DNA from 3 places in the Advenella sp. RU8 genome. Region 1 is predicted to be linked to each of the others. Evidence: predicted binding sites of a transcription regulator. Region 1 holds the regulator's gene; each other region holds the start of a gene.
The links. Region 1 encodes LexA, which represses DNA repair genes until DNA is damaged. Its sites were predicted from a motif close to ACTGTATNNNNATACAGT; they were not measured.
Positions count from the first base shown of each region.

Region 1 (10,013 bases):
AGAAGCCTTCAACCCACAGGTGAACCACCCACCAGCGCCAGTATTCCATTACAGTAAGGTGGGAACGCTCACCATAGAACAGGCCGGCACCGTAGAACAGGCCAATACAAATACATGAAGCCGTAAACAGGATCAATAGATGTTTGTCGCCTTTTTGTCTAAGGGCACTAACCACACCATTCATCATTAGCACCAGCCAGAAGGCAACGCCAACAAATTTGATAATTTGCCAGAAACGGCCCAACTCAAGATATTCATATCCCTGGTGACCAAACCAGAAGTTCAGTTCACGAGGCATGATGTTGGCAATAGCCAAATAGTTACCAATATAAGAGCCCACGACCAAAACAACCAGAGCCCAGAAAAGAATGTTAACACCCAGTTTCTGGAATTTCGGATCTTTGCCACCGTTGATGATTGGCGCAAGGAAAAGACCGGCAGCCAGGAATCCAGTTGCAATCCAGAATAGCGCGCTTTGCAAGTGCCAGGTTCTTAGCAATGAATATGGAAACCATTTTGACAGCTCAATGCCGTAAAAAGTTTGGCCCTCTACCGTATAGTGCGCTACGGCACCACCCATGAATACCTGGAAAACGAACAGCGCCACTACCAAAACACAGTACTTGCCCAGTGCTTTTTGTGAAGGAGTCAACACGAATGTTGTAATCGGATCACGGGCAGGAACCTTAACCTCTTCATGATCTTCCTTGCGCAGGAAAGCCCAGCCCCATACCAGAAAACCAACACCTGCAATCAGCACAACCACACTAATAATTGACCACATAATGTTCTCAGGTGTAGGAACGTTATCGATCAAGGGCTCATGTGGCCAGTTGTTAGTATAAGTGGCGTTATTGTAATCAGGACGCTCTGTTGATGCGGTCCAGGCTGTCCAGAAGAAGAACTTGGCCATATCAAAACGGTCTTGCTCATCAGGAAGCGTATTGGTTTTCATCGCAAAGCTTTCACGAGAACCATTCAAGGCAGGATCATCACCAAACAGGGCAACATAATAGTTGGCGGTATCTTTCATTGCAGCAAGACGACGATCAGATACCAGCACTTCATCTTTTTCAAGATCATAAGTGTTGGTGCGATACTCTTCTTTCAGCTTCACTTTCAGAACGGCTTTTTGCTCTTCTGAAGTTTGCTCGTAAGGAATACCGAACTCGTCCTGGGAAGCCAGATTCAGCCACGCAATTAATTCACGATGCAGCCAGTCTGAAGTCCAGTCCGGTGCTTGCAAAGCACCGTGGCCAAAAATGGAACCAACCTGCATGCCACCGGCATTTTGCCATGCATTTTGACCATCAAGAATATCTTCCTTAGTGAATAAAACGTCACCGGAAGCCGTAACAATCTTACCGGGAATAGGCGGTGCGTTGCGATAGACCTCAACCCCGAAATACCCCAGAATACTAAACGTGACCGCAAGAATCGCGATTAGCGTCCACCATAATTTTTTATAACTACCCATTTTGAATTCCTTAATTTAACTGTGTTGGCGTTATGTTTCATTAATAACCAGCATCAGCCAGAAATTTACTTTTATTTAAACAAGACTTCATTTTCAAGTTCTAGATGTAATCGCAGATCTTCAACAAACTCCCCTATTCCAGAATATAATTTTTCCCATGAACCACAGGCGCTATCAGGCAAAAACAGGTTTCTGGTTACCTTCAGCAGACTGTCAACTCCCTCTTCATGCTGTTCGTGCTCAAGCAACATGACCGAAATCGGTGTTCGTGCCATCTCTCTCATGCCGTTGAGAAGCATCGGAAACAACACTTTTTCCTCTTTCATCATGTGGCTGTCCAATTCCTGCCAAATATTCGTCAGAACATCGGCCAATCCAGCCGGGCAATCAGGATCATCTTCATGTACCATTTCTATCTTTCTTGACAGCTCAATCAGGGCCGGTAATTGTGCCCGGTGCTTATCGTGAAAATTCACCTGAATGTACGGTATGAGTACATCCGGCTTTTCACTGCCAAGATTCAATTTCTGAATAATAGAAGGCACTTGATCCGATTCCATTTGCTTATTTAATAGAACGCTCATTGTGCGAACTCCTGTAGTTAATACTCAGAGAACAATAAGCAATGTTCGTGCCAATATTTTTTTAATCTAATTATCAATGACTTATATTTTTAATGGTATATAATACCCTAATCAATGAGGGTAAAATTAACCATAAAAAGGGTAAAAAATACCATGCTATACAGCATTCTTGCCGATATGAACGATGAACTACCGGGTGCATTAAGATTGCAACGGCTGGTTCAAACCATTCAAACCCAATTCAACTGTGGTGCGGTTGGTCTATTGGCCATAGATGATGATGCCCTCAAACTGGTTTCCGCCAAAGGACTGGTTCATGAATCCCTCGGACGCCGCTTCAAGATCAAAGAGCATCCTCGCTTTGCCGCCATACTGGCTAGTCGAGAACCCGTTCTGTTCGAACCACGTACTCCCCTGCCAGATCCTTACGATGGCCTGCTTGATGGCAGGGCCGGTGAGCCTCTGCTGGTACATGACTGCCTGGGCATGAGCCTGTATATAGAAGGCAAACTATGGGGAGCCATTACCCTGGATGCCATTGAAGATACCTTTACCGAAGAGTCCATTGATATTCTTGCCCGCTATGCCTTGCTAATCCAGACCTGCATCAGAATAACGCAACTGGAAAAGGATAATAAAAGCCTGCGACAGCTCAGTATTGCTTCCGGCCAGAGTACCGCCATCAAAACAGAGCAGGAAATTATCGGGCAAAGTGAACCCATCAGGAAGTTGATGCGAGAGCTGGACGTGATTGCCGATGCTAACCTGCCCGTTTTGCTATTGGGTGAAACCGGTGTAGGCAAGGACCTGTTTGCCCAACATATTCACCGCCACTCAAAACGCAGCCATAAACCCATGATTCATGTTAACTGCGCCGCCCTGCCTGAAAACCTGGCGGAAAGCGAGTTGTTTGGTCATATAAAAGGGGCTTTTTCGGGTGCGGAAACAGAGCGTCCCGGTCGCTTTGAGGCTGCAAATGGGGGTACGATTTTCCTGGATGAAGTGGGTGAGTTGTCGCTTAACATTCAGGCAAAGCTGCTGCGTACCTTACAAAATGGCGAGATACAACGCCTGGGCGCCGATAAATCCAAAAAAGTGGATGTAAGGATTATTGCCGCCACCAACCGTGATCTTAAGGCCAGCACCCTGGACGGCAGTTTCAGGATAGACCTGTATCACCGGCTCTCGGTTTATCCCATTCATATTCCGCCATTGCGTGAACGCGGCAAAGACATACTGATGCTTGCCGGTTATTTTCTGGAATTCAACCGGGCCCGGCTTGGCTTGCGTGGCATACGCCTTACCAAAGAAGCTGAACAGGCTTTAATGGCTTATGACTGGCCAGGTAACGTCAGGGAACTTGAGCACATTATCAGCAGGGCTGCCATTAAAATGCTAAGCGGTGGCGCATCACGCAATAATATATTAAGTATAGAACCCCGGTATCTGGACATCCTCAACAATCATCCGGCCATTTACAGTCAGGACGAAACACAGACGGACACCCCATCGCTGGCACACGAACCCATAAAGCCAGCCATACAGCCGATGAATGAAGCACTCAAGACATTCCAACACGACCTTATCGCGGCCGCCCTTGAACAAAGCGGGCAAAATTGGGCCAATGCCGCACGACTACTGGAAATGGATGCCAGTAACCTTCATAAACTGGCCAAACGACTGGGCCTTAAATAATCCAACAGCTTTATGAATCAAGCTGTAGAGCAGTCATGTCACCCTTTTTAGTTATGCAAATTCGGGCCTGCACTGGTTGCCCGCTTAACTCAAAAGCGCTTTTTGCTTAAGGCGGGTCAAGGTATCCCGTACGGCAGCGGCTTGCTCAAACTCAAGGTTGCGGGCATGTTCATGCATTTGTTTTTCCAGCCGCTTGATTTCACGTGACAGTGATTTTTCATCGCCAATAACATCCATGAATTCCATTTCATGATTCAGGCTTTCTTGCGCGGCATTGGAAATCACGCCATCAATCATTTCCTTGACGGCTTTGCGAACGCCTTTGGGCGTAATGCCATGCTCTTCATTGTGCTTCATCTGCTTGGTACGGCGCCGCTCCGTTTCACTAATCGCTTTATGCATCGAATCAGTGATACGGTCTGCGTACAAAACAGCTCTACCATTCAAGTTACGCGCCGCCCGTCCAATGGTTTGAATCAAACTACGCTCTGAACGTAAAAATCCTTCTTTATCCGCATCCAGAATAGCCACCAAAGACACCTCGGGAATATCCAGCCCTTCACGCAACAAGTTAATCCCCACCAGCACATCAAAATGACCCAACCTCAGGTCGCGAATGATTTCAACCCGTTCAACCGTATCAATATCCGAATGCAAATAACGTACTTTAAGCCCGTTTTCGGTCAGGTAATCAGTCAAGTCTTCAGCCATGCGCTTGGTTAGGGTCGTTACCAAGACCCGCTCACCCTGGGCAATACGCAATTTTGCCTCTCCCAGCAAGTCATCAACTTGCGTAGCTGCAGGACGAACTTCAACCACAGGATCGATAAGGCCGGTAGGACGCACCACCTGCTCTACAATATTGTCTGAATGCTCTTTTTCATAATCGGCGGGTGTCGCAGACACAAACACACTTTGCCGCATGCGCTGCTCGAACTCCTCCATCTTGAGGGGCCGGTTATCTAGCGCAGAAGGAAGCCTGAAACCAAATTGCACCAACGTTTCCTTACGTGACCGGTCGCCCCGGTACATGGCCCGCAATTGCCCCATCATGACGTGACTTTCATCGAAAAACATGAGCGCATCTTCGGGCAGGTAGTCAATCAGGGTAGGCGGAGGGTCCCCCGGTGCCGCACCGGACAAATGTCGCGAGTAGTTCTCGATGCCTTTGCAAAAACCTAACTCCTGCAGCATCTCAATATCGAAGCGGGTACGTTGCTCTATTCTTTGCGCCTCAACCAATTGATTGTTATTGATAAAAAACTGAACCCGATCGCGTAATTCTGACTTGATGGTTTCAATGGCCCGTAACACCGTGTCGCGTGGTGTTACATAGTGCGAACTGGGATATACCGTAAAGCGTGGTACTTTTTGCCTGACCTTACCGGTAAGCGGATCAAAAAGCTCAAGGGTTTCAATTTCATCATCAAAAAGCGTGAGCCTTAACGCCAGCTCGGCACTTTCCGCAGGGAAAATATCAATGACCTCACCACGAACCCTGAACGCACCCCGATCAAAATCAACATCATTGCGCTCGTATTGCATCGCAACCAGCCTGCCTAAAAGCTCTTGCCGGGGAATCCGGTCTCCGGCACGCAAAATAAGCACCATGGCATGGTAATCGGCAGGATTACCAATACCGTAAATACACGATACCGTTCCAACAATAACGGTATCCCGCCTTTCGAGCAGGCTTTTTGTAGCGGAAAGACGCATCTGCTCGATATGTTCGTTAATTGAAGAATCTTTTTCTATGAACAGATCGCGCGTAGGGACATAAGCCTCGGGCTGGTAATAATCGTAATAAGAAACAAAATATTCCACTGCATTATGCGGAAAAAATTCACGCATTTCAGCGTATAATTGTGCTGCAAGAGTTTTATTGGGCGCCAGGACCAATGCCGGTCTGCCAAGTTGAGCAATCGTATTGGCCATTGTGTAAGTTTTACCCGAACCAGTTACGCCCAGCAAAGTTTGAAACATCAGGCCGTCACGTATTCCCTCCGTCAAGGACGCTATAGCCTTGGGCTGATCCCCAGCGGGTGGATATGGCTGATACAGCTTAAAAGGACTGCCCGGATATTCTACGAAACCTGGTTCACTCATGCTAGACTTTTACTTTAATGATCTGATTGAATATAAACACGCAATCATACATTATCCTCTTTATTTAACAACTTCGGCAAATCTGCCACATATCATGAAGATGACCACACTTTTTGAATCTGTCGAGCTGGCTCCTCGCGACCCTATTCTTGGCCTGAATGAACAATACAACGCTGACACCCGTTCCTCCAAAGTGAATTTGGGCGTAGGCGTTTATTATGACGATGAAGGACGAATTCCACTTTTGAAAGCCGTACAGAAAGCAGAGGTGGATCGCATTGAAGCAGCGGCTGCGCGTGGTTATCTTCCTATCGAAGGCATCAAGAACTATAACAAAGGCGCACAAGAACTGCTACTGGGCAAAAATTCCCCATTGGCCAATGAAGGACGCACCCTGACATTCCAGGCCCTGGGTGGAACAGGTGCCCTTAAAATCGGTGCAGACTTCCTCAAGCAAATCACCCCAGATTCAAAAGTATTCATCAGCAACCCAAGCTGGGAAAACCACCGCGCCCTTTTTGAGCGTGCCGGTTTCACCGTAGATACCTACACCTACTACGATGCACAAACCCACGGACTCAATTTCGAAGGCATGCTGGCCTCTTTCAAAAACATGCCAGCCAAGTCTATCGTGGTCCTGCATGCATGCTGCCATAACCCAACCGGTGTAGACCCTACCCTTGACCAGTGGAAACAAATCGTTCAGGTTATTCAGGAAAAAGACCTTATTCCTTTCTTGGACATTGCTTACCAAGGCTTTGGTGATGGTCTTGAAGAAGACGCTCAAGTGGTTCGCCTGTTTGCGGATGAAGGCATTTCCATGTTCATCAGCTCTTCTTTCTCCAAATCATTCTCCCTGTATGGCGAGCGTGTTGGTGCATTAACCCTGATCACTAGCAGTGCAGATGAATCCACCCGCGTTTTAAGCCAAGTCAAGCGTGTTATTCGCACCAATTACTCCAACCCGCCAACCCATGGCGGCACCATCGTAAGCAGTGTCCTGAACTCTCCAGAACTGTTTGCCTTGTGGGAAGAAGAACTGGCAGGCATGCGCAATCGTATTCGTGACATGCGCCAGCAACTGGTTGCCAAGCTTAAAGAGCACGGCGTTACACAAAACTTTGATTTTGTGCTGGCACAGCGCGGCATGTTTTCTTATTCAGGCCTAACTGCTGAACAGGTGGATCGCCTGCGTAACGAACACGGTGTTTATGCGGTTTCAAGTGGCCGCATTTGCGTTGCCGCCCTGAACAGCCGTAATATTGATTACGTAGCCAAGGCAATTGCACAAGTATTGTAAACAAGTACTTGCATTTTAGCTGTAAATGAAGCAAAATCGGGCTGTATGAATATACAGTCCGATTTTATGGCATTTACAGCATGACTATTAAACTAACCGCAAGACAGCAGCAGGTTCTGGATTTAATCCAGCAAAATATTATAAAAACAGGTTTCCCACCTACGCGTGCTGAAATCGCCAAAACACTAGGCTTTAAATCACCTAACGCTGCCGAAGACCATCTTAAGGCATTAGCCAAAAAAGGGGCTATTGTTTTAACCGCAGGTGCTTCCCGCGGCATCCGCCTGGCAACAAGCAATCCTGGCCCAAGCCACCAAGAAGAATCTTTCCTTGATAAAGTTTCACAAGTGCTATTGCCTGTAGTAGGGCATGTGGCAGCCGGCAACCCCATTCTTGCAGCAGAACACATTGATCGTGAAATTAACGTAGACCCTTCCCTCTTCACGCAACAGCCCGATTTCCTGCTTAAGGTAAAAGGCCAAAGCATGAAAGATATCGGTATCCTTGATGGCGATTTGCTAGCGGTAAAAAAATACCCAGAAGCCCGAAACGGTCAGGTAATTGTGGCTCGGATAGAAAATGAAGTGACGGTAAAGCGATTCATCAAGAGAGCCTCACACATAGAACTATTACCCGAAAATCCTGATTTTGCGCCAATAATCGTACGATCCAATCAGGAATTCAGCATAGAAGGTATAGCCGTAGGCCTGATCAGAACCCAGAACCTGAGTTAATTTAACGCTTAAGAAAATCATCTTGGCATTGTTCTTGAAATTTAAAGAACAATGCCATTTTTGTATTTAATCTAAAGTCAATTGGAATAATAATTATTGATCAAACCAGCTTAACCAATTGCTTGCCAAAATTATGACCCTGCAGCAATCCTAAAAATGCCTCAGGTGCAGTTTCCAGGCCATTGCTTATCGATTCCTTGAAAATAAGCACACCATCAGCGACAGCTTCAGCCAATTCAGCCAATGCTTGTGGCCAAATATCAAGATGGTCTGAAATAATAAAACCGGTAACGCTAGCCCGCGAAACCAAAATTGCCCGTGGATTGCTAATGGGAATAGAGCGTCCATCATAGCCGGCAATCAAGCCACAGATCGCCACCCTTGCAAACGGGTTAAGGTTTTCAAGTACGGCATCCATAATGTAGCCACCCACATTTTCGTAATAGGCATCCACACCATTAGGCGCCAGTTGCCTAAGTTCATGTGACAGTGTTTCAGTATCGGGGTAGGCTTTGTAATCAATGCAATCATCAAACCCAAGGATTTCAACCACATAATCACATTTTTCTGGTCCACCGGCAATACCAATAACACGACAACCTTTTTGCTTGGCCAACTGTCCTACCACGCTACCTACCGCGCCTGATGCCGCACTAACCACAAGGGTTTCACCTGCCTTTGGCTTGAGGACTTTATTAAGCCCATACCACGCCGTAATGCCAGGCATGCCTGCAGCACCCAGGTAAACGCTCATGGGAATACTTGAAACATCAATTTTACGTATATGATTGCCGTCATTAGATGGATTGGCAAGGAAATACAATTGCCAACCGCCCGTACACAGTACCGTATCACCTACTTTAAAATCGGCATGCCGAGACTCCACCACTTCGCCAACGGTTCCGCCCTGCATAACCGTATTCAGTTCTTGCGCCGCGGCATAGTTTTTGGCTTTACTCATTCTTCCCCGCATATACGGATCAAGGGACAAATAATGATTACGAACCAGGACTTCACCCTCATCAATTTGGTTAATAACTTCATCATGCAACCTGAAGCAATCAGTGGTTACCACTGCACTTGGATATTGATCAAACAGATACTGCTTGTTCATATAGGGAAATCCGGACATAGTTACTTCCTTTATTCAATGAGTTATAAAGCCATTCCCCATGGGAATGATTATTGCTTGCCTGTCCGGCATGATACCTGCTTTCCAGTCAGGCTTAAAGCATGAAGGAAATTAAAAACACCATACCCTGATTATGAATAACAGAATATGGTGTTTTATCTAGTACTTTATAACGGTTGATTAACGTCTAGCCCAGACTGGCTCGTGCCCTGCTATTACCATGGCCAGGCATATTTTTCATCCTTTTGCCCTGCGCAAGCCAAATCAGGACAAGTAATACAAGCGCAGGTACAAAGAACCACAACTCTGAAGGACGATCAGGGTTTGGAACCTTAACCTCAAGGACGTCCCACCCTGCTTCCCATCCCGATTTTTGGGCGCTACTACCAAAACGAACGCTAGCTAACTGAACCTGATCTCCCAAAGCCATAAAATTAAGCCCTGCGGCACTCAGGCGTTTTCTGCCCATTGTTTCTTTATTAGACAAATCCTCACTTTCGGTCAGAACTGGCAGATTTACCGCAACAGTTTTGACAATTTCATCACCCTCAATATTAAACCCCTGCAGCACAGCAACAAAACGGGTTGACTCAGGCAAGTCTGCAGCTACCGTATAAATTTCTGTCACGGGTCGTGATACATACTTGTCAGCCAGCTTATTCATGAACCAGTCTGGCCTGAAAAGCAAGAAGGTGACCAGCAACAGCAGGATCACTTCGATCCAGTTGCATTTAATCCTGAACCAGGCCATGGTTGCTGCCGCAAAAGTAAGGGATGCCAACGTGGCACCAAAGACCACCAAGATCAGCTCCCACGTGCTTCCAATGCCAATCAGCAGGATCAATGGATTGAAAATGAAGATAAATGGCAAAATAACAGTTCGCATTGCATAGGTTACCCCCATGATGCCGGTTTTAAGAGGATCTTCCCCTGAAATTGCCGCTGCGGCAAATGTTGCCAAACCAACCGGCGGCGTAATATCTGC
Region 1 covers NZ_JBLWIS010000002.1:295,132-305,144, reverse strand. The annotation lists gene ACM5Q9_RS03960 (nitric-oxide reductase large subunit) at 1-1,477, opposite strand, end outside; gene ACM5Q9_RS03955 (hemerythrin domain-containing protein) at 1,549-2,061, opposite strand; gene norR (nitric oxide reductase transcriptional regulator NorR) at 2,215-3,756, shown strand; gene uvrB (excinuclease ABC subunit UvrB) at 3,841-5,862, opposite strand; gene ACM5Q9_RS03940 (amino acid aminotransferase) at 5,963-7,162, shown strand; gene lexA (transcriptional repressor LexA) at 7,243-7,896, shown strand; gene ACM5Q9_RS03930 (NADP-dependent oxidoreductase) at 7,997-9,028, opposite strand; gene ACM5Q9_RS03925 (TRAP transporter permease) at 9,216-10,013, opposite strand, start outside.

Region 2 (10,013 bases), on a different contig from region 1:
AGTACCGTTTTTGCCGTTAAACACTTTGAAACCAAAGGCGATATGACTACCTTTTATGGTAAGGTTGCCATTGGTATTCTGGTGATGCAAGACATTTTTGCCGTTATTTTTCTGGCTATCAGCGAAGGCAAATACCCTAGCATCTGGGCCCCATTGGTTTTACTGCTTCCCTTTGCCCGCAAGCCCCTGTTCAAATTGCTGGATGCATCAAGGCATGGAGAGCTACTCGTGCTATGCGGACTGTTTTTTGCTTTGGGCCTGGGGTATGAGCTTTTTACCAGTGTTGGCCTGAAAGGCGATTTGGGTGCCCTGATTCTGGGTGCCCTGCTAGCCAATCACCCCAAAGCCAATGAGCTGTCAAAATCACTTTTCAGCTTCAAGGAACTCATGCTGGTTGGTTTTTTCCTGTCTGTCGGCATGCAAGGACTACCCACCTGGTCGATGTTAGCGGTTGCTGCCATGATCTGCATTTTATTGCCCTTTAAGACCTTCCTGTATTTCCTGGTGGTAGAAAAATTCAACCTGCGCACCCGCACGTCCGTGTTGGTATCGCTAAGTTTGGGCAGCTATTCCGAATTTGGCCTTATTGTTTCTACCCTGGGGGTACAACAGGGTTGGCTCCCCACCGACTGGCTGCTGATTATGGCGTTGTGCATCAGCCTGAGCTTTGCCGTTTCCGCCCCCTTCAACATGAAAGCTGAAGATATTTACCGGCGCCACAAAAATTTCTGGGAAAAATTTCAATCCTCCAAAATTCATCCCCGCGATAAATTCATGGCCACAGGCGATGCCCAGGTACTCATTGTTGGCATGGGACGCGTAGGTACCGGTGCCTATGACCACTTAACAACCGCTTTCAACAACAAGATAATTGGTATTGACCATGATGCCTCACGAATAGACGACCATCGCCTGGCAGAGCGAAAAGTCATGCTGGGTGATGCAACCGACTCGGACTTCTGGACCAAGCTTAAAGCCGGTAGAAACATGCAGCTTATTATTCTTGCCATGCCCAATCACCATAGCAATGTTTTTGCCGCTCACCAAATTCGCAATGCAGGACTGCAAACACAAATTATTGCGATTGCCCAGCACCCGCAAGAAGTAGAAGAACTGGAGGCCTTACAGGTTCCTTCATTCAACATGTATTCCGAAGCAGGTGAGGGACTGGCAAGAAAAGCCTTACTGGAATTTGCCGATAATCGCTAATCCATGCAAAAGGTGGCCACCCCTCATCAGAATGAAGCATAATGCATGATCCAATAAAATCACCGTTACCTTTACCTTTACTTCTTTTAGGGATACCTTTTCATGGCGCCTTCGCTGTTTGATTATGAAAGCCATTTAGAAGCCTGCGCGAAACAAAATGAACAGGCCTTCAAGGCCCTGTACCAACAGGAGTCAGCGCAAATGCTGGGCCTGGCCATCAGCCTGCTTGGCGATCGTGCGCTGGCCGAAGACTGCCTGCACGACACCTTTGTACAAATCTGGCGCCACGCTCAACGTTTTCAACGCTCACTAGGCAGTGGGCGGGCATGGATCTACAGCATTCTACGCTACCGGGCCCTAAATCAATTGCGAAGCCATGGTCGTTACACGGAACTGGATGATGATTTTGTTGAACGCATTGCGGACGACAGCCCCCAGGCCACCGAATTGTTTGAACAGAAAAATGAACAAAAACAACTAAACCGATGCTTGCGAGGTATTGACCGCAATCGCAGGCACCCCATCTTGCTCGCTTTCTATCACGGCCTGACCCATGAACAAATTGCCAATCGCCTGACCATTCCGCTAGGCACTATTAAAAGCCGTATCCGCGCCGGTCTTCGCGCATTACAGGAGTGTTTGCAAGCATGAACCCCCAACATCCCGATGAACTGCGTACGCTGATTGGCGAATATCTGCTGGGGCTGCTTGATGAAGCGGAGGCCAAAAGAATTCACGATCTCATTGAAAAAGATCAAGACGCAGCCAAAATGGCCCTGCAATGGCAGCAGCATTTCCTTGAACTCAGCGACCAATTACCCCCGCAAACACCCTCGGCACAATTGTGGCCTCGCCTGCAGAAAAGTCTTGGGCTAAGTGACTCTGCCAAACCGACCAGCCTATGGAAAAACTGGTGGCAAAGCCTGACGACATGGCGCCTGGCCAGTGCGGTACTAGCCTGTGCCCTCCTGATTGCTATTTTGCCAGAACTATGGCGAAACGATATGTCTACCAACCGGTATATGGCAGTCTTGCAGCCACCAGGTGAATCAGCCCAACCAGGCTGGGTCGTGCAGATCGAACCAAGTGGCCGATTGCTGCTAGAGCCCCTGCTTGAGCAGTCAATCCCACCCAACCACTCAATCCAGTTCTGGACCTTGGTGGATCCTGCTATTGGCCCCCGTTCTCTGGGTTTGGTTGAACCTGGCAAACCACTGCAACTACCGGCAGAACAAATTGGTGCCGTACAGGCAGGCCAGCTGTTTGAACTGACACTGGAGCCGGAAGGTGGATCCCCCATCAACCGGCCAACTGGCAAAGTACTTTACATTGGCCGGGCAGTCATGGCTTCCCTCAACTAAACGCAATTTTTGGATAACAATCGCGATTGAAAATTTATTTTCAAATCGCGACATCCAAAGCTTTCACTCGTGGGTATATATATCAGGTGCTTGATCAAAGTGCCGGCAAAGCTGAAGTTTTTCAGCCTGCATTCATACCAAAACACACTGAGAGAAACCTTATGAATATGCGTAAAACCTTGATTTCCATCGCTTTAACCACTTGCACAAGCGCCCTGATGGCAAGCGCGGCCAGTGCGGCAACCCTGCTGGCTCTGACTGCAGACGGTCAAATTTATAAAATTGACAGCAACAGCCAGAAAGTCACTGCCAACATGGCTGCCAGCAGCCCAAGCCCGCTACGCGGTTTTGATGTACGGCCTGCCAATGGCAAGCTCTATGCGCTGGGGAACGACCATCAGCTATACACCGTGGACCTTTCCACTGGCGCCGCAAGCAAGGTAGTCAAATTGAACAAGGAATTACCAGGCAGTGGCCAAGCGGTGGTTGACTTCAATCCGGTAGCCGACAAACTGCGCCTGTTGGCAAACGATGGCACCAACTTTCGTGTTAACGTTGAAACCGGTGAAGTCGCCGTAGATGGCAGCACAAGCTATGCAGCGGACGGCCCACATGCCGGCAAAAAACCCGCCATTGCGGCTGGTGCTTACACCAACGCCTATGCAGGCACAAAAAGCACCGCGCTACATACCATTGACTTGGCCAGCAATAGCCTGATGCTGCAGAACCCACCTAACGACGGCATTCAGCAACCCATTGGCAAAATTGCAGATGGACTGAAAGCAGTCGCCATGGATATTGACAGCGATGGCAAAGGCGGCAATATCACCTACCTGTTAACCGGAACCACCCTGCATACACTAGATTTGGGTAGTGGCAAACCAAATACCTTAGGTAAAATTGCCGGCCTGCCAGAAAATATCATTGATATTGCCGTAGTGCCTGGTATGTAAGCAATCACATAACGTCGTCATTTTATATGGATATCAAGGCACTTTTACTAAAGCGATAACTTGATATCCGTGAACGCGATTCAATAACAAAACCTTCAAGCCCGGGCAATAGGCACCTCATGCCAATTGGTGGTGTAGCCCGGGCTTTTGCGTTCCTGCCTCATATACCAATGCTCCTTATCATGAAAACCGATGCTGCCTGTTTTTAAAGTGCCCCGTCCAAAACGGGCATTGATTTCATCCAGGGTTGTCATTAATTGTGCCCGCTTTTCCTGCCCGGGATCGCCAAAACACAATTCACCCTGAACCGGCTGTGACGGCACAATTTCCATTAACATGACACCGGCCTTTTTATATTTATAACCAGGTCGCCAAATGGCATCCAGCGCTTTCAGGGCATACTTGGTAAAAATCAGGTTATCTGCCGTTGGACAAGGCAAAACCACCATCCTGCTATTGCCATATTGCTTGCCTTGATCAAAAGGACTGGTGGTAATGAAAATTTGCATGCTACCGGCAATCGAATCCTGGGCTCTTAACTTATGGCAAGCCATGGCAATAAACTGGGACAAAGCACTTTGCAATTCAGCCATCCCCACCATGGGCACACCAAAAGAGCGCGAGGCAATAATCTGTTTTTTAGGTACCACCATTTCTTCCAGTTCCAAACGGGAAATACCCCGCAGCTCCTGAATGGTTTTACTGGTAACGGTAGAAAATGTTGCCCGCGCTACATCGGGATCCAGCTTGGCCAGATCCAGTACAGTATGCACACCCATTTCTTCCAGCCGCTTGGCGATTCTTCTGCCAACACCCCAGACTTCTTTGGCCTTTATGCTTTGCATCAGGGCAGCCAATTCATAACGGTTCAACCGGGTAAGATCACAAACGCCCTTCCATTGGGGCTGTTTTTTGGCAATATGATTGGCTAATTTAGCCAGCGTTTTGGTTGAACCTATGCCTACGCAAGTTGGAATACCGGTATCACGCAAGACTTCAGCCCGGATACGCTGGCCGTATTCCGCCAAATCCTGCTGAAAGCCGGATAAATCAATAAAACTTTCATCAATTGAATAAATTTCCTGCCGAGGTGAAAATCGCCCGATGACAGTCATCATGCGGTCTGACATATCACCATAAAGCGGAAAATTGGCCGACATTGCCACCAGGCCACGGGACTTTTCAAGATGCCTGATTTTGAACCAGGGATCGCCCATTTTAACACCGATGGCTTTGGCTTCATCGGTTCGTGAAATGGCGCAACCGTCATTATTGCTTAAGACAATTAAAGGCTTGCCCTTGAGGGAGGGACGAAAAACACGCTCACAGGAGCAGTAAAAGCAATTGCCATCAATAAGCGCGAAAGTCATACCAAGTCTTTGATGACATGTGTTACCACACCCCAGATTGTCCATTCTTGCCCGGGTTCTGGAACAATATCCGGATAAGTGACATTGGCCGCCTTAAGCCGAATGATGCCGTTGCGGCTATGCAAGCGTTTAACCGTAACCTCTCCGTTGATTTCTGCAATCACGATATGGTTATGCCGGGCCACAAGGGAACGGTCTACAATTAAATGATCGCCATCTTCAATACCCGCTTCAACCATGGAATGGCCCTTAACGCACATGTAATAGGTAGACGTTGGGTGTTTGACCAGAATTTCACCAATGTTTATGCGGTTAACCGCCATATCCTGGGCCGGAGAAGGAAAACCGGCCGGCGTTTTGGCGTCTATTTTCCGGATGACAACCGGACTAGCTGCAAGCGGCATGAGTTCTGAAGGAAAGTTCATGATGAATATTACTGTTTATTTGTACAGTGCATTATGCCATTTTTTGCCAATCATTTGTCGAAGCGGCATGTTAAGATTCAGAAGAAAAACCAAGCACATACCCACAGGAGAACAATATGGATGAATTCATGCAGGCAGCCATCGAAGAAGCACGCCTAGGCCTTCAGGAAGGGGGAATCCCCATTGGTTCAGTCCTGGTACACCAAGGGCGCATCATTGGGCGCGGGCACAACAAACGCGTTCAGCAAAACAGCGCCATCTTGCATGGCGAAATGGATGCCCTTGAAAACGCAGGCCGTCAACCCGCCCATATCTATCGCGAATCAGTGCTGTATACCACCCTGTCACCCTGCTCCATGTGTACCGGTGCCATTCTGCTTTATGGTATTCCCAAAATCGTGATCGGGGAAAACCAAACCTTCATGGGGGGTGAGGAATTGCTGCGCCGGGAAGGCGTGTCACTGGAAGTATTGCAAAACGAAACCTGCATTGAACTAATGCGCAGTTTCATTGCTGACAAGCCGGAACTCTGGAACGAAGATATTGGGGAATAAACTGGGTGTTTTTTTCAAGAGCATTGCTTTCATTAAAAATAAAAACAACATGGCAATGCAAAAGAAGAGTGATTGAGTCACACTTATCAAAATGTAAAGCTAGAAGGCTTAAATGCGGTGTTTGTCAAGGTAGTTGTCACTGTTTTTTGTCTTAAGCAGCTTGTTGCATCTTCATCTCTTTCTCAGGGTTCAACGTGACAGATCCAATCGGTTCACAGTTTCTGACTGGACGTGCTCCCCAGCGTGAGGGGTTACGTAGTTTGGCCTGCTTTAGTATCGTCTGGCGTTGAGCCAGCAGCACAGTGTCTTTACCGTTATGCCGTTGCTGTCGCTGTTGTCCCAGAGCGCATTGAGCTTTTTTCGCAGCACCAGCAAGGCAGCCGCTTCAGCCAGCGCCTTGTCCTTACGCCGTCATTCACGCTGCTGTTTTTTAATCTCCTGACGGTCATTCTGCGCCTGCTTACGCAAAGCCTTCTCTTGCTCGGCACTGCGCTCAACGCCTTGTAAGGACTCTTCTTTCCAGCGCTTGACGTGATCAGGATCAAGCCCTTTTTCCCGGCAATATGCGCTGAGCTGCGCCTCTGACAGGGTAGCGGTTTCAATAACGGTCGCCAGCTTGGCTTGGGCTGACCATTGTTCTGATTTGGGTTTAGATCCTGGCACAGGGGGCTACAACCCCGACAAACTATTGTTTGTGGGTCATTACTGGAGAACCGACACACCTGCTCCGTTAAGCGACCACATTGCCTGTCTGGATTACAGTATTGCTGCAAAAAAACTGAGCGGCACGCAAGACAAAGGACAACTGTGTGCATACCGCTGGAATGGCGAAAAGGTACTGACCCAAGAGGGATTTGTCTGGGTCAGCTAGATGCTAACATCAGCTGCAAACACCTTATCCACCACGGGACTCATACCCTTCTCCGCCTTCGCTTTTTTATTTTAGCTATACCCTAGCCATTACCTTTATAAGCTGGGATACACACTTCCCTTAGACTTCAAGCATCTTATAGCCACTGAACAACTTGGCCCAAAATAATAGAACAAGCCCGTTAATAAAAACACTAGGGAATTTCCCAAACATCTCCACATGTTCAACGCCAAAAAATCTTTTACCAAATTAAGCATTTGAAATCATTCGTTTTTGAATGTTTCAAATATTGACTTTTGATTTGATTAATACTGTGATAACCAAAAAGAAAGAGACGATAATGATTTATAACAATATGATTTATAAAAATAAAATAATTTATAACAATATGATTTATAAAATTAATTTTGCCTCTATTTAAAATAGGACCTGAAATTCTTATCGAATATCACTTCTAAAGAAGAATAAATTTAACTGGCATATTGACATAAAAATAATCAGAAGCTGTAAAAACCGCCAACAAAACTTGGCGATACAAACATAACAATGAAATCAACAGGAGACAAGCAATGCAAAAAATAACGCGTAGAACCATGCTGGGTACGTTAACTGGCATGGCCTTGGCAATAATGTTACCCACGCAAACACTCATGGCCGCCCAGACCAACTACCCCAACAAATCCATCCGCATGGTTATACCTGGCCCCCCGGGTGGTGCTACCGATATTATTACGCGCCTTATAAGCGCCGAACTCAGCAAAGAACTGGGACAAACGGTATGGGTAGACAACAAACCCGGGGCAAGCGCCACCATCGGGAATAATATTGTCGCCAAGTCCGCCCCCGATGGCTACACTCTTTTATTGACCTTTACCGCGATTGTGCAAGCACCATGGTTATACAAAAACATTCCCTATGATGGCTTAAAAGATCTGGTTCCCATTACACAACTAGCCCGCTCCGCAGACCTCTTCCTGGTACATAAGGATCTGAATGTAAATACCCTGGAAGAATTTATTGAACTGGCCCATAAAAACCCCAATAAATACGCCTACGGCAGTTATGGCAATGGCACCTCATCACATATTCATGGCGAACAATTCAAACGCGTTAAAAATCTTGAAATGATGCATATCCCTTATCGTGGTGCGAATCCGGCCTTGCAAGCCCTGCTAGCCGGCGACTTAAACGCCGCGTTTATTGACATTACCACCATGACCGCCCACCTGGATTCGGATAAGTTCAAAGTACTGGCCGTCACCGGATCAGACAGACTAAGCACCCTGCCCAACGTACGCACCTTTACCGAAATGGGGATTGAAGGCTTTACCTCTAATGGCTGGCTGGGTATTTTTGCACCCGCAAACACTAACCCTGAAATGGTGAGTTTCATCAGTAAAAAGCTGGATAAAGTCATGGCATTACCCGCTGTCCAGCAACGCTTCAAAGACTTTGGCTTGCGCCAGGTAGGCAACACCCCCGAGGAATTCAAAAATATTTTGCTGAACGACTACGAAAATTACGGGAATATTATTAAGGCAGCCAACTTAAGAATTGATTGATTAATTAATCACCATGAATACAAATATGACATTAATCAATCATCACGAAAAGGAATGAAAGTGCAACACAAAAAAAGTCCTTACTGGCCAAAAGGTATTCCCCATAATATCCATGTTCCGCAAGTAACCTTACCCCATTTCCTACGCACATCTGCCCAACGTTTTCCCAATAAAACAGCCATCGTTTTTTGTGAGAACACGTTCACTTATGCAGAACTGCAAACCCACGTGGACAGCATGGCTGCTTACCTGCAAAAAGCCATGGGCGTAAGCAAAGGAGACCGGGTACTGCTCTTTAGCCAAAACTGCCCGCAATTTATCATTGCCTATTATGCGGCCCTAAGCATTGGAGCAGTCATTGTGCCTGTGAATGCCATGTGCACCACCGAAGAAGTTCGCTATTTCATGGAAAACAGCGACGCGAAATATGCATTTGTGGCCCGAGAGTTGGTAGAAGCCGTTTTACCTTGCATGCAAACAGACACAATCACTGGCTTAAAACATATTATCGTACATAACTATAAAGACGTACTAAGCAGTCTGGACAGTAGCGATATCCCAGCGTTTATCAGGCAGGATTACGCCCCCATCAAGCATCCCGGCATCCATGATTTTCAAACCATTCTGACAGAAAAACGCTACCAGACAGACGAGGTGGAAACATCACCACATGATTTCTGCGTCTTGCCCTATACCTCTGGCACCACCGGCAAATCCAAGGGCTGCATCCATACCCATTTCACCATGCTTAGCGCTATTTATGGCTCTTCCATGTGGCGCAATATGCATGCTGAAACGGTCATTCTGGCGGTGGCGCCCATGTTCCACTTGCTGGGCATGCAAAACAGCATGAACATCCCTGTTTTTCTGGGAGCCACCGTCATCATGATGCCTCGCTGGGATGCTGGGATAGCCGTTAAACTGTGTACCAAGTACCGGGTGAGCGCATGGACAGCCCCGCCTGCCATGGTTCTGGACTTTTTTTCCCACCCATCTGCCAAAGAGGCGGACCTGTCCAGCTTAAACCTGCTAACCGGTGGTGGCGCTGCCATGCCCGAATCGGTTGCCTTAATGCTGAAGGAGCGTTTCGGCATTGTGTATAACGAAGGTTATGGCATGACGGAAACCGCTTCCTTCCTGCACTGCAATCCCTTGAATCACCCCAAACGCCAGTGTCTGGGCATTGAAACACAAGGCGTGGACAGCCGTATTGTTGATCCGGCCACCCTGGAAGAATTACCGCCTGGCGAAGTTGGTGAACTGGTTACCAGCGGCTCGCAACTCATGCTGGGATATTGGAAAAACCCGGAAGCAAATGAAGAATCTTTCTTTGACATGGATGGCAAACGTTTTTTCCGTACCGGTGACCTGGCACGTATTGATGAAGACGGTTACTTCTTCATGACAGACCGGCTCAAACGCATGATTAATGTATCTGGCTATAAGGTCTGGCCCAGTGAAGTGGAAAATGCCATGTATGCTCACCCAGCCATTCAGGAAGTATGTATTGTAGGCATCCATGATGAAAAACAGGGCGAACAGGTCAGGGCACTGGTGGTACTGAAAGAGGGTGCTGTGGCTGAGGAAAAAGACATTATTGCCTGGTCGCGTGAACACATGGCGGTTTACAAAGCCCCACGCAGCGTCGCGTTTTTTGATGAATTACCCAAATCAAATACAGGCAAAATCATGTGGAGAAAATTGCAAA
Region 2 covers NZ_JBLWIS010000001.1:422,024-432,036, reverse strand. The annotation lists gene ACM5Q9_RS02020 (cation:proton antiporter) at 1-1,209, shown strand, start outside; gene ACM5Q9_RS02015 (sigma-70 family RNA polymerase sigma factor) at 1,312-1,860, shown strand; gene ACM5Q9_RS02010 (anti-sigma factor) at 1,857-2,570, shown strand; gene ACM5Q9_RS02005 (DUF4394 domain-containing protein) at 2,732-3,523, shown strand; gene ACM5Q9_RS02000 (Y-family DNA polymerase) at 3,619-4,893, opposite strand; gene ACM5Q9_RS01995 (LexA family protein) at 4,890-5,318, opposite strand; gene ACM5Q9_RS01990 (nucleoside deaminase) at 5,435-5,872, shown strand; gene ACM5Q9_RS01985 (hypothetical protein) at 6,284-6,535, opposite strand; gene ACM5Q9_RS01980 (hypothetical protein) at 6,516-6,743, shown strand; gene ACM5Q9_RS01975 (Bug family tripartite tricarboxylate transporter substrate binding protein) at 7,313-8,305, shown strand; gene ACM5Q9_RS01970 (long-chain-fatty-acid--CoA ligase) at 8,360-10,013, shown strand, end outside.
Region 2: the regulator LexA is predicted to act here: its motif matches at 5,329-5,346, upstream of ACM5Q9_RS01995 (LexA family protein).

Region 3 (10,013 bases), 190 kb from region 1:
TCTTCATTACTGGTTTTAGGCTGCTTAAGCAACGTGACACAAGCCTGAGCCACTTCATACAAATTATGCGAAGGAATTTCTGTGGCCATACCAACAGCAATGCCAGAGGCACCATTTAGCAACATGACCGGCAGGCGTGCCGGCAGCATTTGGGGCTCCTGCTGACTGCCATCATAGTTCGGCGTAAAATCTACCGTACCCTCATCAAGCTCATCAAGCAGCAAAGCAGCGATAGGCGTTAACCTGGCTTCGGTATACCGCATGGCGGCCGCACCATCACCATCGCGAGAGCCAAAATTGCCTTGTCCGTCTACCAACGGATAGCGCAAGGAAAAGCTTTGTGCCATACGAACCAAGGCATCATAGGCGGCCTGGTCACCATGCGGGTGATATTTACCCAGCACATCCCCCACAACCCGGGCGGATTTCACCGGCTTGGCACCGGCACGCAAACCCATTTCGTTCATGGCATACAAAATACGGCGCTGTACAGGCTTTTGCCCATCACCCACGTCGGGCAGAGCCCTGCCCTTTACCACTGAAACCGCATAGTCAAGATAGGCCTGCTCAGCATAATGCCCCAGCGTGATGGTTTCTTCTTCACCGGGCTCGTTATTCAACTTCGTATCCAATTCACTCATTACACATCCAATTCGGCCAGATTGCCTTTATCTTCGATCCAGGCGCGTCGCTGTGACGACTCACCTTTGCCCATTAGCATGTCAAACATATTATTAGTCTCTTCAGGACTCAATGCACCGTAGCCTACCGGTAACAAACGGCGGGTATCCGGATTCATGGTGGTTTCCCACAACTGTTCTGGACTCATTTCACCCAAGCCCTTGAAGCGGCTGATAGACAAAGCAGACTGCTTAACCCCTTCGGCATTGACCAGTTTATCTTGCACCGCATCCAGTTCGGCCTGGTCAAGACAGTAAATTTTCCTTGCTGGGCGCTTGCCCTGTGCCGGCACATCAACCCTGAACAGAGGCGGCTTGGCAATAAATACAAAGCCATTTTCAACCAGACGCGGAAAGTGTTTGTAAAACAGCGTCAGCAACAGAACCTGAATGTGAGAGCCATCAACGTCAGCATCGGAAAGAATGCAAATGCGGCGATAACGCAAGCCTGACAAGTCAGGATGATCATTTGGCCCATGCGGATCCACACCAACCGCAACCGAAATATCATGAATTTCATTATTGGCAAACAGACGGTCCCGATCAACTTCCCAGGCATTCAGCACTTTACCGCGCAAGGGTAAAATCGCCTGAAATTCCTTATCCCTGCCCATCTTGGCAGAACCACCCGCCGAATCACCCTCGACCAGAAAAACTTCCGTACGGGTATTGTCGTGTGATTCGCAATCAGTCAGCTTGCCCGGCAAAACCGCAACCCCCGAGCTTTTTCGCTTCTCGATTTTCTGGTTGGAGCGGGTACGGGCCTGGGCCTGGCGAATAGCCAGTTCAGCCAGTTTCTTACCATACTCAACATTGCTGTTCAGCCACAATTCAAGGGCACTTTTGGAAAATCCCCCGACCAGCCTTACCGCATCGCGGCTATTCAGGCGTTCTTTGATTTGCCCCTGAAACTGGGGATCCAGAACCTTGGCGGACAGCACAAAACTGGCCCGTGAGAAAACGTCTTCCGGCAACAGTTTGATGCCCTTTGGCAATAAACTGTGCAGATCGGCAAAGTTCTTTAATGCATTGAACAGGCCCTCACGCAGGCCAGACTCGTGGGTGCCCCCCGCTGAAGTGGGGATCAGATTGACATAAGATTCACGAATCACCGCACCTTCGGTTGTCCAGCAAACCACCCATTCAGCCCCTTCTCCCACCGCAAAGGTTTCATGGTTTTTGCCTGCATACTCTTTGCCAGCGAACATGGGAATCAACAACTCGGTATCAGCCAGGGCCTCTTTCAGATATCCCTGCAAGCCGTCCTCATAGTACCATTGCCGCGACTCACCCGTTTTTTCCAGGGTTAATGAAACCTTGATGCCTGGCATAAGCACGGCTTTGCTACGCAGCAAATGTGCCAGCTCGGCCAGAGGGATAGTGGGCGAATCAAAATATTTGCTATCAGGCCAGACGCGGACACGCGTACCCGTTTTTTTACGTGGTGCTGAACCAGACGTTACGTGCAGGGGAGTAAGTACATTGCCACCATCCGCAAAAACCAGTTCGTTAATTTTGCCATCACGCCACACCTGCACTTCAAGACGATGGGACAAGGCATTGGTTACTGATACCCCCACCCCGTGCAAACCGCCAGAAAACGCATAGGCACCACCCGCTTTTTTATCAAACTTGCCCCCTGCGTGCAGGCGGGTAAATACGATTTCAACCACGGGCACTTTTTCTTCAGGATGCAGACCAGTCGGAATACCCCGACCGTCATCCTCAACCGTCACACTATGATCCGTGTGTAAAATAACCTGGATATGTTTTCCGTAACCGGCCAGCGCCTCATCGGCTGCATTATCAATGACTTCCTGAATGATATGCAGCGGATTTTCAGTCCGCGTATACATTCCAGGCCGCTCACGAACGGGTTCAAGCCCTTTCAGAACCCTGATGGAAGCCTCGTCATAACTTGTTTTGATCGCCACGTTAGTCTCTATACTGTGCAAAAAAACAGACATTTTAAAGTCTGATTAGTGATTTTGTCGTGCCATCCGGGCATTTTCGTACAATCTTTAGATATAAGTGTTATTCTTACACAAATCGCAGTACACATTTTGTTCCTGAAACAAGCGGACAACCTTACATTCCCAGTGTACTTGGCTATTCAAATTTCACCAATATAAAATTTAATTCGTATGAGCGATACTATCAAACACGCGACTGAAGCCAGCTTTAACGCTGATGTTCTCAAGTCTGACAAACCCGTACTGGTTGACTATTGGGCACCTTGGTGTGGCCCCTGTAAAGCCATTGCCCCCGTCCTTGAAGAAGTTGCCAAAGAATACGAAGGACGCCTGCAAGTCGTCAAGGTAGACGTCCAGGATCACCCTGAAGTTGCTGCACAATTCGGCATTCGCGGTATCCCCACCCTAATGGTGTTCAAACACGGCGAAGCCGTTGCCACCAAAGTTGGTGCCGTTAACAAAGCACAACTTACCAGCTTTATCGATAGCGCCCTCTAAAATCATCCAACGTATTTTATTCGTCGCGCGGGCTCATCCGTAGCCCGCCAATTTCTCATTCCCTATTTTATTCTTATTAAAAATAATGCATCTTAATGAACTCAAGGCACTGCATGTGTCGCAGCTGCTTGAAATGGCAGCCACCCTGGAAATAGACAACGCAAACCGTTTTCGCAAGCAAGAACTCATGTTTGCCATCATGAAACGACGGGCAAAACAAGGCGAACAAATTTTCGGTGATGGTGTCCTCGAGGTTCTTCCTGACGGCTTTGGTTTCCTGCGCTCTCCAGAAACTTCTTACCTGGCCAGCACAGACGACATTTATATTTCCCCCTCACAAATTCGCCGTTTCAACCTGCATACTGGCGACTCCATCGAAGGTGAAGTTCGTGTTCCCAAAGACGGCGAGCGTTATTTTGCATTAGTCAAGGTTGAAAAAGTCAACGGTGTGGCCCCTGAACTGATGAAACACCGGATCATGTTCGAAAACCTCACGCCATTGCACCCGAACAAACCGATGATTTTCGAGCGTGATATCAAAAGCGAAGAAAACTACACCGGTCGGATCCTGGATATTTTCGCCCCTATGGGCAAAGGCCAGCGCGCACTGATTGTAGCCAGCCCAAAATCCGGTAAAACCGTCATGATGCAGCACATTGCGCACTCCATCTCGGCCAACTATCCGGATGCCGTCCTGATTGTCCTACTGGTTGACGAACGTCCTGAAGAAGTGACTGAAATGCAACGCACCGTTCGCGGTGAAGTGGTTGCCTCTACGTTTGACGAACCCGCTACCCGTCACGTACAAGTAGCTGAAATGGTCATTGAAAAAGCCAAGCGTCTGGTTGAGCTGAAAAAAGACGTGGTTATTTTGCTGGACTCCATCACCCGTCTGGCCCGCGCCTACAACACGGTTGTACCGGCCTCGGGTAAAGTATTAACCGGTGGTGTGGATGCCAACGCACTGCAACGCCCCAAACGCTTCTTTGGCGCAGCACGTAACCTTGAAGAAGGCGGCTCCCTTACCATTATTGGCACTGCCCTGATTGAAACCGGCAGCCGCATGGACGAGGTCATTTACGAAGAGTTTAAAGGCACCGGCAACTCCGAGGTTCATCTTGAGCGTCGCCTGGCTGAAAAACGCCTGTATCCTGCCATCAACCTGAACAAAACCGGCACACGACGCGAAGAACTGCTAATGAAGCCCGAAACCTTGCAAAAAGTCTGGGTGCTGCGTAAATTTATTCATGAAATGGATGAAATTGAATCCATGGAATTCATTATGGATAAAATCCGCGCAACGAAAAACAATGACCAGTTTTTCGATATGATGAAAAAATAATTTTCATCATCAAGCAAACAAAAAGCCTGTTAAATAACGGGCTTTTTTGTTTTTAATGCTTTGCTTTCATTCTGTTGCGACAACATGCAGGTAGCAGGTGTTTGTATTGTGATGAACAATACGTTATGCTTGATATAAAGAATTGACAACAATAATAATTTATTCCGGCCCAAAATCTTTTCAGGCATTTTTTTATGTCGCACCACTACAGGAGATAAAGATGGAAAAGGATAAAGAGCAAAAACTGATGCTGATGGATCCGGATACCGGTGAAGTCCACTCACTTCAACACTGGATTGCAACCAAACCCATGTGGGAAGGCTCGCTTTCAAACCCCATGGAAGGGCTGATTGAAGTAGTGAAAGACGCACATGGAAAATGGGTTCCCAAACATGAAAAAGGCGCACAATAATCCTGACCTGCCAATGGCCTGATGGGTTAATCAGGCCAACCAGACCCAACAGTCGTACTGCACTTCTATTTTTATACCAACGCATCAATCATTCAGCGATACTATCCGTACGGCCCCCATTTATCCCAGCTGTCTTCTTTGCACAAAACCATGGTTCACATGCTTTAATGCCTGCCCGGGCTTACAATATGAGCTTGTTTAATATCCATCACGTCAAAACATGTCTGCTTTAGGAATTATTGCCGCCTTACACCAGGAAATTGCCAGCCTTTTGGCGCTCATGGAACCAAATATAAAAACTCATCGTATTGGCCAGCGTGATTACCACGAAGGCACGCTTATGGGGCGTCCCTGTGTGGTCGTTCTTTGCCGCATCGGGAAAGTAGCCGCTGCAGCAACCACGGTTACGCTTATCCGGGAATTCAAGGCAAACGCCATACTATTCACGGGAGTTGCCGGCAGCATCAATCAAAAAGTCAACGTCGGTGATGTGGTAGTGGCGAGCCAATTATTACAATATGATATCGACGCCAGCCCGCTATTTCCCCGTTATGAAATTCCCTTGTTGGGTGTAAGCCATTTCAACGCTGACGCAAACCTTTCGGCACAACTACACCAATGCACACAAGATTACATCCGTAATGACCTAAACCTGGAACTTGATCCCACTTCCCGAGAAACATTCAGGCTTCACAATCCGCAATGCCATACAGGGATGATCATTAGCGGGGATTGTTTTGTCAGTGATGTAAACCATTCGATGCAATTACAACAGGACTTACCCGCTGCCTTATGTGTAGAAATGGAAGGAGCCTCGGTTGCCCAGATTTGTTATGAGTATGAGGTACCTTTTGCCGTTGTCCGCATCATCTCCGACCAGGCTGACGGTTCGGCACACATTGATTTCAGTGCTTTTCTGGAGCAAGTAGCACGATTTTATTCAGCTGGGATTTTAAGGCGATTTTTAGAAACCAGCCTGAATTAAACCGCCAAACAGTTGCCGGTATCTGCCGACTCATGCCTTCAAATATGCAGGCATTTATTGGCTACAGCGCAGATTTCAGCAGCTTTAGCGCGTGGCGAAACTGCTCACGTCTGTCCTGGTTCATGGAACGGCAACTTTCCTGCTTAACCGAAGTATTAATGGCGTTAAACTGCTCAATACGGTTAGAAATTGCATGTCCATATTCCCCATCATCTGAAACCAACTCATTGTAACTACTGATAAAATCACCAACAAACCGGGTGGCTTGCTGATTATTAAGCGGCAGCAATTGCTGGACATCTTCCTGCATATTATGCTCAAGACGATCAGCGGACAGCGCTGGATCAAGGTCCGCACAAAACTCATGCAAAAAATAATAATCAAAAGAAGCGATAAAAACTGCCTCTTTGGTTTTTTCCGGTACGTTTTGCGGACTGCCTAAATTTGGCCACAGCAACATTATCAGAAGCCATTTTTTTGAAAGAATTTTCATGATTTCCTTTTCTGGCAAAATTGCCCATTCAATCTTTATCAAGACAATAAATACAAAAACCGCTTTTATTTATCCGATGTTTTTCGGGTTAAATCCAAGTACTTAACTTTAAAAAAATTCTGTACAGTCCACCCAAGTCCATATAAAATCACCTCCCGGATTTATATTTATCCGTCTTTCCCAATCGAAAAAACCTTAATAAAACAACTGTATAACCCGCTCATCAAAAACCTCGGGAGATTGCGATTCGAGTCGATCTTTTTTTAATCTGGCAACTTCATCATGAATGCAATAAATGACATTTTAACAGCCCTGGAAAGCAAGGGCTGGGCAATTTGCGACAGGCTAATGCCTGCTACCCTGGCACACCGTTTATTTATTGAAGGGCAGCAACGCTGGGAACAAGGCCAGTTCCATGATGCCCGTATCGGACGCGAACAGCAACTGGCACGGGTAACCTCTATTCGCGGCGATGCTATCCTTTGGCTTGAACCAGAAAGCCAATATCCCGCCAGCCAGGAAATATTTAAATTAACCGGTTTAATGCAGCAAGCATTAAACCGGTATTTTTTTCTGGGCCTCAAACACATGGAATTACACTTTGCCCGTTATGCATCGGGTACCGGTTATGCCCGCCATCTGGACCAGCACAAAAACACCACTTTCAGAAAAATTACCCTGGTGACCTACCTGAACCCGGAATGGACACAAGAAGACGGTGGCGAACTGGTTTTATATGACCCGGAAAACCCGCTGCAGGAAATGCATCGCGTCCTGCCTGTTGCCGGCAGGACTGTCATTTTCAGAAGTGACCTGATTGAACATGAAGTATTACCCTGCCAAAAACCACGCTGGAGCATAACCGGCTGGTTCAGAGATGATGAAAAGTTTTTTGACCTGGCCGCCTGATATTGATTTTATACCTTTGAGTCAAGGCAAGCTGCCAATCCATTCTTGATCCTGAATGGATTGGCCTTTGTAAACAGCAAAAAATGCAATTGAATGGTTGTGTAATATAATCGTTGCTTGAATTGAGACTTGGCTAAAAACCAAAGGCCTGATGAATCAATTCATTTTTCAAATTTAAAAGAATAAAAGGAGACGTTGTAATGAGTGGACCGTTAAAAGGGATTCGTGTGGTTGAAATGGCCGGCATTGGGCCAGCGCCCTTTTGTGCCATGATGCTTGCCGATATGGGCGCCGAGGTTATTCGCATAGACAGGCTGACCGAAAGCTTGCTGGGCAGTGGCGGTACCGTGGTTGACCGTGGACGCAGAACGATTGCGCTGGATATAAAAAAAGACCATGCCAAGGAAATATTACACAAGCTGATTGCCCGCAGTGACGTTTTAATTGAAGGCTTCCGGCCCGGTGTAATGGAAAAGCTGGGCTTGGGCCCCGATGTTTGTTTTGAACAGAATCCCAAACTCATCTACAGCCGCATGACTGGTTGGGGACAAACCGGGTTACTCTCAAAAACCGCCGGTCACGATATCAACTATCTTTCCCTGACGGGCGTCCTGCATGCAATGGGACAGGCTGACCGCCCCCCTGCCCCACCATTACATCTGGTTGGGGATCAGGGTGGTGGCGCAATGATGCTGGCTTTTGGTATTGTGTGCGCTCTTTTCGAAGCACAAAAATCCGGCAAAGGGCAAGTTATTGATGCCGCCATTTCCGATGGCGCGTCAACGCTTGGCTCCATCTACCATTCCTTACTGGAACAGGGGAAATGGCAAAACCAGCGCGAAGCAAACCTGCTGGATGGTGGTGCACCTTTCTATACCTGCTATACCTGCAAAGACGGTAAATATATTTCAATTGGGGCAATTGAGCCACAGTTTTACCAGTTACTGCTAGAAAAATGCGAACTGACAGATCCAATTTTTGCACGGCAAATGGATAAATCAGCCTGGCCTGAAATAAAGCAAAAATTTACCGAACTGTTCAAAAGCAAAACCCGCCAGGAATGGTGCGAGCTGCTGGAAGGCACTGATGCATGTTTTGCCCCTGTCCTGGATTTTGAAGAGGCTGCCAGCCACCCGCACAATACCAGCCGCAACAATTTCATCAAGATCAATGGAATGACTGCGCCAGCCGCCTCACCCCGCCTTAGCCGAACCCCAGCCACACCCGGCGAGATTTTTAAAAACGGCCATCACACAGCAGAAATACTGAATGAACTGGGTTACGGAAACGACGACCTTGAAAAATTCAGGCAAATAGGCCTGATTAAATAAGTAATACCCATCATCCTTGACCAGGATTATTTACCTGTTTTGGGAATATTGCTGAGTTTTTTTGCTTATAAGACTGTAGCGTTACCAGTCATGAATTGGTAACGCGATTAGCTTAGTATGCTGTTTTCAAGTTAATAAATACAACCTGACCCAGGTATATAACCTGCTTTACAGAAAAAAATTTAACAATATGCAATAAATTCTTTTTCTAGCCACACATAAAAAATATAATCAGACTCCACAAGAAATTTACAAGAACGCTTCTGACCAAAACTCAACATGTATGATCTGATTGGTGATATTCACGGCTATGCCCAACCCCTGAAACAGCTGCTTGCCAAGCTGGACTACATTGAAAAAAACGGCTATTGGCAACACCCGGAACGCAAAGTGATTTTTTTGGGCGATTTTATCGACCGTGGGCCCGAGCAAGTGGAAACCGTCCTGATTGCCAAAGCGATGGTAGAAAACAATGCTGCACTAGCCGTCATGGGAAATCATGAATTCAACGCCGTGGCCTGGACAATGCACAACCCCCGGAAGCCAGGTGAATTTCTACGGCCCCATACAGAAAGATATTTGCGGCAGCACCAAACATTTCTGGAACAGGTTATCGAAGACTCTAGCCTGCATCAGGAAATCACCAACTGGTTTGCCAGCTTGCCCCTTTTCCTGGAGTTTCCCGGTTTCAGGGTCATCCATGCTTGCTGGCACGTACCTTCATTAACAATACTGGCCCCCTTTCTGGATGACCAGAACCGCATACGTCCTGAAGCCTGGTCAATCTTGAGTGCAAAAGGAACCGAAACCTTCGAAGCACTGGAAACCGTTTTGAAAGGCCTGAACATAGAACTGCCTTCGGGTTACGGTTTTGATGACAAGGATGGCAATTTTCGTAACGAAATAAGGGCCCAATGGTGGGAACTGAATGGACTAACCTATCGTGATCTGGCCATGGTGCCACCCAGCGCCATTGAACAAATTCCCCATATTCCCGTGCCAGATGATGTGGTGCCAGGCTATCAGGAAGACAAACCCCTGTTTGTAGGCCACTACTGGATGACCGGAGAACCAGAACCCCTCACGCCCTATATTGCCTGCCTGGATTACAGCATTGCAGCACGCAATACGAAATCAGTCACAAAAGGAAAATTATGTGCTTACCGATGGCAAGGAGAAACCGAATTACTGCGTGACCGGTTTGTCTGGGTAAGCTGATATTTACATTCCTTCTGTGCCAAGCCCTAACCCATCCTGTACACCAGATGGATTCTTGATAAACGGCGCCATATGGCTACACGACCATCGGCAAAACCCACCCCGCCAAACCACTACAAGCCACCACCAGCCAAGGTGGCAATTTCCAGAAAACCAGTGCCACGAAACCAAA
Region 3 covers NZ_JBLWIS010000002.1:488,557-498,569, forward strand. The annotation lists gene parC (DNA topoisomerase IV subunit A) at 1-641, opposite strand, end outside; gene ACM5Q9_RS04815 (DNA topoisomerase IV subunit B) at 641-2,536, opposite strand; gene trxA (thioredoxin TrxA) at 2,825-3,151, shown strand; gene rho (transcription termination factor Rho) at 3,237-4,493, shown strand; gene ACM5Q9_RS04830 (hypothetical protein) at 4,714-4,905, shown strand; gene ACM5Q9_RS04835 (5'-methylthioadenosine/adenosylhomocysteine nucleosidase) at 5,126-5,890, shown strand; gene ACM5Q9_RS04840 (hypothetical protein) at 5,952-6,350, opposite strand; gene ACM5Q9_RS04845 (2OG-Fe(II) oxygenase) at 6,666-7,292, shown strand; gene ACM5Q9_RS04850 (CaiB/BaiF CoA transferase family protein) at 7,493-8,623, shown strand; gene ACM5Q9_RS04855 (metallophosphoesterase) at 8,903-9,841, shown strand; gene chrA (chromate efflux transporter) at 9,918-10,013, opposite strand, start outside.
Region 3: the regulator LexA is predicted to act here: its motif matches at 2,627-2,644, upstream of ACM5Q9_RS04815 (DNA topoisomerase IV subunit B).